One region of the Methylocystis sp. IM3 genome, then DNA from elsewhere that is predicted to be linked to it. Evidence: riboswitches for the same ligand, from Rfam matches in the RefSeq annotation. Region 1 holds a riboswitch; each other region holds the start of a gene.
The links. Region 1 has a riboswitch for cobalamin ahead of WOC76_RS20705 (TonB-dependent receptor). Riboswitches for the same ligand answer to the same signal wherever they lie in the genome.
Positions count from the first base shown of each region.

Region 2: linked by a shared signal. The riboswitch ahead of WOC76_RS04765 (TonB-dependent siderophore receptor) and the one ahead of WOC76_RS20705 (TonB-dependent receptor) in region 1 are both predicted to bind cobalamin.
Region 3: linked by a shared signal. The riboswitch ahead of WOC76_RS00665 (TonB-dependent siderophore receptor) and the one ahead of WOC76_RS20705 (TonB-dependent receptor) in region 1 are both predicted to bind cobalamin.
Region 4: linked by a shared signal. The riboswitch ahead of WOC76_RS21930 (adenosylcobinamide amidohydrolase) and the one ahead of WOC76_RS20705 (TonB-dependent receptor) in region 1 are both predicted to bind cobalamin.

Region 1 is NZ_JBBPBZ010000004.1:109,236-111,433, reverse strand. It holds gene WOC76_RS20710 (TonB-dependent receptor) at 1-122, opposite strand, end outside; cobalamin riboswitch at 874-1,068, shown strand; gene WOC76_RS20705 (TonB-dependent receptor) at 1,177-2,198, shown strand, end outside.
Region 2 is NZ_JBBPBZ010000002.1:623,911-626,108, reverse strand. It holds gene WOC76_RS04775 (hypothetical protein) at 1-185, opposite strand, end outside; gene WOC76_RS04770 (hypothetical protein) at 319-771, shown strand; cobalamin riboswitch at 995-1,192, shown strand; gene WOC76_RS04765 (TonB-dependent siderophore receptor) at 1,353-2,198, shown strand, end outside.
Region 3 is NZ_JBBPBZ010000001.1:131,377-133,574, forward strand. It holds gene WOC76_RS00665 (TonB-dependent siderophore receptor) at 1-795, opposite strand, end outside; cobalamin riboswitch at 914-1,112, opposite strand; gene WOC76_RS00670 (carbon-nitrogen hydrolase family protein) at 1,340-2,116, opposite strand.
Region 4 is NZ_JBBPBZ010000005.1:20,747-22,944, forward strand. It holds gene WOC76_RS21925 (bile acid:sodium symporter family protein) at 1-501, shown strand, start outside; cobalamin riboswitch at 800-998, shown strand; gene WOC76_RS21930 (adenosylcobinamide amidohydrolase) at 1,309-2,198, shown strand, end outside.

The DNA of each region.
Region 1 (2,198 bases):
ATCGTGATCGACTGCGGGATGTCGATGATCGGCGTGTTGGTCTTTGTCGCGGTCGAGGTGCCGCGCGCAACATAGCCAACGACGCCGCTCGGCCCGTAGCCCAGCACCTGTTCGGAAGGCACGAAGGGCCCCGGCTCGGAAGACTGCGCCGGGACCGACGGCGTCGGCGCCACAGCGGGCGCGTGAACTGGATGCGGCGCCCGAGGCGTCGGCGCGCGTGACGCCGTGCGACGCACGCCGCCGACGCTGATTGTTGGAAGCGATTGTTGTGCGACAGCGGGACATCCCGAAGCAAGGAGCGCCAGGGCGACGAAAAGCCTAAATTGCGAGCCATTCAAAGGTTTCGGGAACGCGATCGACGAAGTCACTATGGGTCCTCGCAAAAGGCTTGCTCGATTTCGGCCTACTCGGCCGTCGCCAATGAGTATTTGCCAGCGAGGAATTCAGTCAACATCACACGAAGATAGCTTGGAAATATTATAAATTTGTCCAATTGATTGGAGGATTTCCAACAACGGAAGATGAGAATTGTTCCATTTACGCCAGCACTATTTCTTCTTGACTGCGATATCAGCCTGCACACTTCCAGAAGGCGGCGTCAGCGCGCTTGGCAAACATGCGCGAAGATCTAGCCAAAATCCCTCCGAAAAAGCTCCTCGGGACGCTGGCGCGTTTGCAGTGGCGTGAATGCAAGGCTCCTGATTGTCAACGACGCGATTTTTCTCGGCCTGCCGTAAAGCGCCGGACAACTCGAAACGAAAATTCCGTTTACCGCGTCGGCCTGGCTGCGATTGAGGGTGCTTGCCGCTCAGGTCCGGCGGGGTGGCGGCGGCTCATCGGTTGGCTCCGGCTTGACACGCGCCATACCGAGCCTGTTTACTAATAACCAACGGTTCCCTACGGGATCAAAAGGGAATGCGGTGCGGGCGTCATCGTCCTAAGCCGCAGCTGCCCCCGCAACTGTAAGCGGCGAGCCAAGGTCCATAAAGCCACTGGGCGTAAGTCCGGGAAGGCGGACCGAGGCCACGACCCGCGAGCCAGGAGACCTGCCGTTGTTCGTGGTCACGCGCGAAAGCGTCGGGCGGGGTGCACCGAGGCGGCCTCAACTTCGTCGCTTCACGGGCGACGGGGTGAAGGTCAATCGCAGTGACGGTCCACGTCTGCTGCGAGTCAGCCATGTTTTTGTCGCATCGCCCTTCCGGCCTGTCAGTTTTCACGCTCGCCGTCGTGCTTACCGCTGTAACGACTGCCAATGCCCAGCAAGCCTTGCCAACCATTAGCATTGGCGCGCGACCGACCTCTCGGCCTCCTATTCAAGTCGCAACTCCCTCAAAACCACAACCAGCGCGGGTCGTTTCGACGATAGTCACCGCCGTTTCGGGTACTGCGCCCGCCCTTCCATCGAACGGTCCTAAGCCGCCGCCTTTAACCGCTGCAAGCGAAGCCTTCTTCACCGGCAAGGAAGTCAACGCCCTGCCCTTTTCACGCCCGGCGGAGGCGTTAGAGATTGTGCCGGGCCTTATTGTCAGCCAGCACAGCGGCGACGGCAAGGCCAACCAGTATTTCCTGCGCGGCTTCAACCTCGACCACGGCACGGACCTTGCGCTCTATCTCGACGGCACGCCGCTAAATATGCGGACGCATGGGCATGCGCAGGGTTATGCAGATTCGAATTTCTTAATCCCCGAGCTTTTATCCTATGTGCTCGCGCGCAAGGGACCCTACGACGCCCAGGACGGCGACTTCTCTTCGGCCGGGTCGATCTACCTTCAGTACAAGGACAAGATCGACAAGGGCTATTACCAGGTGACCGGCGGCAGTTTCGCCTATGCCCGGGCGCTCGCCGTCGCGCCTTACAAGAATATCAACGGCGGCGACGCCTATGGCGCGGTCGAGGCGCAATATTACAACGGCCCGTGGCAACGCGGCGATAATATGCGTCGCATCAACAGCGTGCTGCGCTGGTCGCGGGGCACGCAGGAAGACGGCATGTCGATCACAGCCATGGCCTACGCCAACAAATGGCATTCGACCGACCAGATTCCTGAGCGCGCGGTCAACTCCGGCCTGCTGTCGCTGTGGGGCACGCTCAACCCGACCGACGGCGGAAACATGTCCCGCTTCTCGCTCTCCGGTCGATGGAGCCAGACGGAAGGCAATCATCATTCGCGCGTGGAGTCCTACGCGATCCTCTCCTC
Region 2 (2,198 bases), on a different contig from region 1:
CGATCGCCACCAGCCGAACCACTCTCTATCAGCGCGACGATACCAAAGACGCACTTTGGCAGTGCCGGATCAAGATCAAAGGTGACACCGGCTACGTGCGCAGGTCCACAGGCGAGCTGGAATTCGAGCGAGCCAAAGAGGCCGCACTGCTCATCCTCGGCGAAATGAAGCAGAGAGTCACTCAATCCCTACCTCTCAAGCGGAAAACCTTCTCTGATTGTAGCGGCGTGCCTGCGCGACGCAGAGACCCGGTGGAAGGAAGGCCGGAACAGCGAGGGGCGTTACGTCCTCATCAAAGGTACCGTTCATCGCTATCTCATGCCCTATTTCGGCAAACGAGACATCACGCTGATCCGGAAAAAAGACCTGATGGCCTACCGGGGATGGCGTCAGGACTATTGGGTCACAGGCCCCGGCTTCGAAGAGACCGGCGGGAAGAAAAAGCCGCCAACCCAAGCTAGGTTGAAGCAGGAGGGGACGGTCTCACGAGGCGTCTTCCTTCATGGCGTCGATCTCGGCGGTCCGCAGAACATGCTGCCGTTCCTCAAACACGAGAAAAGCAGCATCAATAAGCGCCCAGCGTTCACGCAGGACGAACACGAGAAACTGCGCCTGATCCTCATGGGGTGGCCATTTAAGAACCAACAACTCACGGGTCAGCCAAGACCGCACGCTTCTACGTTTCTACGTGATGATCATGGTCAATTCCGGCATGCGAGTTGGCGAGGCTCGCCCTCTAAAATGGCGAGATCTCGGCAGCTACAGCAATGATCACGGCACGTGGGACACGTGTACCGTCAGCGTCAGGCAGCGCGATCTTCATCGTTGACTGGAGCTTTACAGAAAATCGCCTTATCGGATATTCGGACATAGCCCCGATTTGAGCGGAGGTGCTTCGGGAGCACAACGACCTCCCGTTGCGTGATGCGAAAATTCGAGCATCAGAAATTTGGCCCAAGCTTTCTGATTCGGCTTGACGACTTCATCTATCTTCGGCTTCGATAGGCGCGATGGTTCCCTTCGGGGATCAAAAGGGAACTCGGTGCGCGCCAATAGGCGCTATGCCGAGGCTGCCCCCGCAACTGTAAGCGGCGAGCCTGAGGGCCACAAAGCCACTGGGGAATTTCCCTGGGAAGGCGGTTCCAGGCGGTGACCCGCGAGCCAGGAGACCTGCCATCGTTCGTGGTCACGCGCGAGAGCGTCGGGCGGGGTGCACCGAGGCGGTTGAAGGCTGTAGCTGAGCGCCAATGGGCGCAAAGTCAGCGGTCTTGAGACCATTCGCAGTGACGGCCCACGTTGCTGCGAGTCTGTAGCCCATGCCATCCGCTTTCCCGACCGCCCATAGAGGCGGTGTGAGCGTCATTGCGCGTCGTCGCTCGTCCCTGCTTTCATTCCTCCTATCAACGGCTCTCGTTTCCCCGGCTCTCAGCCAGGAGACCCTCCCGGTCATCCAAGTGGGCAAACCTAAGCCTATCCTTGGGCAGAACAGCTTCGGCTCTGGTGGTTCGGAGGCTGGAGAACAGGCCGCGACGGACAGCAATGGCGCCGAGATTGGCCCGGGCGCAAACGGAGAAATCTGCGCCAACGGGATCTGCAACAACCCCACCTCCTACGCCGCTCCCATCGAGTCCCTCGGGACCAAGGTCAACACGCCGGTGATGAATACGCCGGTCACGACGAAAATGGTCACCCAGCAGATGCTGCGGGACCAGCAGGTAATCACGCTGGACGAGGCCCTGAAGAACGTTAGTGGCGTCACAACGTCGGGCGGCGGCGACGCGGCGCTGGGGAATTCCTCCCGGCAAATCATCATTCGCGGCTTCCAAACTCAGAACTATTTCCGCGACGGGTTCCGCGTCGACAGCTTCGGCCTGAACTTTGCCGGCGCAAACACGTCCGAAATGGCCAATGTGGAAAGCGTCGAGGTCCTGAAGGGCCCTGCCGCCATCCTCTATGGCGCCGTGGAGCCGGGCGGCATCGTCAACATCAACACCAAGCAACCTCTGGCGAATGCTAACGCTTCGGTGCAGCAGCAGATCGGCAGCTATGCCGCCTACCGGACGGTCATCGACGCCACCGGTCCGGTCATTGCCGACAAGAATCTGCTTTACCGGTTCATCCTGTCCTACGAGAATAATGGCTCGTTCCGAAACCTCGACTACAACAACAATATCATGGTCAACCCCGTCGTCAGATAT
Region 3 (2,198 bases), on a different contig from region 1:
CACGTCCTTGTTGGCGGTCACCGGCCCCGTGGCGTCGACGACCGTCCGATAGGAGGCGTAGCTGCCCATTTGCTGCTGCACGGAGGCGGCGGGCTTCGCCAATGGCTGCTTCGTGTTGATGTTGACGATGCCGCCGGGCTCCACCGCGCCGTAGAGGATGGCGGCGGGGCCTTTCAGCACCTCGACGCTCTCCACATTGGCCATCTCAGCGGTGCTGGAGCCGGTGAAGTTGAGGCCGAAGCTGTCGACCCGGAAACCGTCGCGGAAATAGTTCTGCGTTGCGAAGCCGCGCAGGATGATCTGTCGGAAGGAATTTCCTAGCGCCGCGTCGCCGCCGCCCGAGACGGCGACGCCGCTGACGTTCTTCAGCGCCTGGTCCAGCGTGATGGCCTGCTGGTCCTCGAGCATCTGCCGCGTGACCATTTTCGTGGTGACTGGCGTGTTCATCACCGGCGTATTGACCTTGGTCCCGAGCGACTCGATCGGCGCGGCGTAGGAGGTGGGATTGTTGCAAACCCCGTCGGCGCAGATTTGCCCATTGTTGCCAGGGTCGATTTCTGTGCCGTCGCCGTCCGCTTCCGCCTGTTGGCCGGCAAGAGGCTGTCCCGTTCCGGGCGCGCCGGAGGCGCGGCCGAAGCTCGGCTTCGGCGCGCCAATCTCGATTACCGGAAGCGTTTCTTGGGCGAGAGCTGGCGACGAGAAGGCCGCAGAAAGAACGTAGGGCAAGAGGGGCGAATTGCGCCGCACGGCGGCGCAAACGCCGCCTTTGGCGGTTGTCGGGAGAAGGGACTTCATGAGCCAAGACTCGCAGCAACGTGGGCCGTCACTGCGAAAAGTCTATCCCTGTCGCTTTGCGTTTTGACGCTCAGCGACAGTTTTGACCGCCTCGGTGCACCCCGCCCGACGCTTTCGCGCGTGACCACGATTGATGGCAGGTCTCCTGGCTCGCGGGTCGTCGCCTTGAACCGCCTTCCCAGGAAGGTTTTCCCAGTGGCTTTTTGGCTCTAAGGCTCGCCGCTTACAGTTGCGGGGGCAGCCTCGGCATAGCGCTATGCAGCGCGCACCGAGTTCCCTTTTGATCCCCGAAGGGAACCATCTGGCCTATAAAGGCCGAAGCCGGCCGGTTTAGTCAAGCCGTTTTGTAGAGCGCGCCTCGAGCAGTCCTGAAGCGTTGCATTTTCGCATCAGCGCGACGGGGCGGGCAGGTGGATCGTGCGACTTTGTCAGTGAACAAACCTGCCCAATTGCATGACAGTGGAGGCGATGCACTTGGCGCAGGCTTTTGCGGCGCCCTTGGAAGGTAAGCACGTTTTTGCTATTTACAGTAATTCGCTGAGCGTTATGGAAGCGGAGTTATCTGAGAATACCGAACAAGCTGATTTCCTTCGAAGCTCCAATCGACCCAAAAGATAGCGTTTCGCGGCGCCGTAAAACTTACGACTCGTCTCCCGCGATTTGCGACGACGCTTTGTGCGATCGTGAAGTCTAGATGGCGTTCTTGGCCGGTGCGGTTGCAAACGAAAACGGGCAGCGATGTCGCCTGACTGACTGCCTCCCATTCTCCATTCGGACCATGAAGCCCAGGCCCCCAGGCGGCGGACGACACCAGTGCACGCGCCTCCTGATCTGCAAGGGAGGCCGCGATGACCGGCGTGAACGCGTCGGCGCATATAAGCATGCCGACAAAGCCAAATCCGTCGATGTCAACAGGGGAAATGGTTTCACCTGGTGTGGACCAGGACTCCGCACCCACACGCAAGGCGTTGATCTTCCTGTGACGCCCGGCAATCCGGCCTCTCCGGTCGATGGCAATCATACTGTTATACAGTTTTTCCCCGACACGCTCGGGAACAGACAGAAACACGGTGAGGCGACGTCGGAGGGCCAACGCGGCTATGCCTTGAACCCAATGGTCTGGCTGGCTCTCGATCCAGTCAGTGCCTAAGTGCTCGGCAAACTCATATCCAGTTGTCACGAGTTCTGGCGTAATAACCCATTCTGCGCCCGCATCGGCCGCGGCCGCCAACGCGGTCTCGACAAGTTGCCGATTTTGCTCCAAAGCGCCCGGAGTCGGGGCCAAGTGCAAGAAAGCAATCCGCGTTGGAGCAGCCGCCATTGGGTAAGCCTTGTTGCCCGATTTTTTTTACCATAACGAGGCGTTAGAGTACGCCGCCAAGGGCGAGGTCAGGTTGATGGCT
Region 4 (2,198 bases), on a different contig from region 1:
GAGGACTTGCACGAACTTGCGAGCAATGGCGCGGGCGCATTCCTTGGGGCCTGGGTCATCCTCCCGTCCCTGCTCGGCATTGCCGGTCATCGGCTGTTGGGAGAGACGGCGGCTGCCTCGATCTCGCCCTATCTGAAGCTCACGAACTCGATCGTACTGATCTTGCTCAATTACTCGAACGCCGCGTTGAGCCTGCCGAAACTCATCTCAGAGCCCGACCTGGACTTCCTCGGAGCGATTCTAGCCATCGTGTGCTTACTTTGCGCAGCCATGTTTGCAGCCGGCTATCTGATTGCGCAGAGCTTTCGCGCCGACCGCGCCGGCGCCGCGTCATTAATGTTCGGGCTCGGCATGAACAATAACGGTGCGGGCCTTGTCCTGGCTTCACTCGCGCTATCCGACCATCCGGCGGTGATGATTCCGGTGATCATCTACAACCTAGTGCAGCACTTCTTCGCTTCGCTCGTCGACAAGCTTCTGACATTTAAGTTTCATGATTGATCCGCCTGGACAGCGTGTCGCCAGATCGTCGCGCGCGAGGGTTATGTGCGCGACTCCCGCGCGCTTGCCGCGCTCGACATTGGCGTGAAAGCGCTGGGCGTCACGACCGCGCAAAACCGCGGCGCGGCAAGGAAACGGCAATTTGCGCGTTAGCTTCGCCGGCGTTCACTTCGACCCGGCGACATTCTCGTCCCCGACCAGGTGTGATCCTGCTGATCAAGGCGCGGGCGTGCGTATAAAAGGTCGTTTAATTGAGAACGGACATCCCTAGGTATTGACATTCCCCCGACATTTACCTCTAGATATTGTCGTTCACGGTCTCTGGACTCGCGTCCGGAGCTAAGAGGGAATCCGGTGAGCCGCAAGGCGAATCCGGGGCTGCCCCCGCAACTGTAAGCGGCGAGCGCGATCAAAAAGCCACTGGCGCGAAAGCGCCGGGAAGGATGATCCCGCAGCGACCCACAAGCCAGGAGACCTGCCGCGAACGCAGAATCGTCCACGGGCGGGGCGCCCGGAGGCCGCTTGCGGGTTCTGCACGCGTGAAGTCGCAGGACGGCGCTAGCCGCTTCCCATGTCCTGTCCTCAACGCGAGCGGGGCATCGCATGACGCAGGCGGCGTTCGATTTCGACAAAAACGGCCATCTCGAGCTATTTCAGGGGCAAAGGCGCCCGCGCGCCCCGCGGGGAAGCTCGGAGGCCGGTGTCTAGGCGGCCTTCGATCGAGCAAACGCGCGAAGCGCCAATTGACCGCGGTTCCTCGCAGTTGCAGAAAACCGGTGCATCAATGACAAGCTGTAAGAGATCGTGATGCTGTTGAAGACGTTTTTCGAATCCGTTGAGCTGCACCGGGATGACAAGTTTGTCAGCCTACGGTTTCGCCGTCCCTTCAAGGTGCTCTCGACCTCCGCCTCAAACGGAGGTCTCGCCGATGACCTCGATATCGTGTTCAATCATCAATGCTGTGAAGCCATGGGGCACGAGATGCACCAACTCATGAAGGCTCACCGCCACCCCGCAATATACGACTCCCTCCTATTGACCGAACACGATCTTGCCGCCGCCACTGCTGCAGGGCTCGGCACCGCGGCGAATATGAATAATCTTTGCATCGCTGAAGAGCAATTTCGCGACCTTGCCGTGGCGGCGATCGCGACCGGCGGCGTCGACGGGAATGCGGCCCGCGCTGGCGATCCGTCGTCCTATTATGAGTTCAGCGGAGTTTTCGAGCGCTTCGGCCCTATTGGGCCCGACCAACATGGAACAATCAACGTTATGCTGGTCATCAACACGCCTGTGTCGGATGGCGCGCTCGTTCGCGCGGTGATGACCGCAACGGAGGCCAAAACGGCCTTGTTGCAGGAGTTGTCGGCGCCCTCGCGGCAATCATCACAGATCGCCACGGGAACTGGCACCGATCAGATTGCCGTGATGGCACCCGCCGATGGACCGCTCGAGCTAACCTCAGCAGGACATCACAGTAAGCTCGGAGAATTAATCGGCCGTACGGTCCATCGCGCCGTCAAAGACACGCTCGCTTTGCAAAACGGTCTCACGCCAATCCGTCAATCTTCCTGCGCCCGATTGCTCGAACGCTTCGGCTGCCAGCCGGACACTTTGTTCGAAGAGATAAGTCGACGCTTGCCGGCTGCAATAGCGGCGCTGGCCCGGCAAAACGACCACGATCTGGACCGCGACCC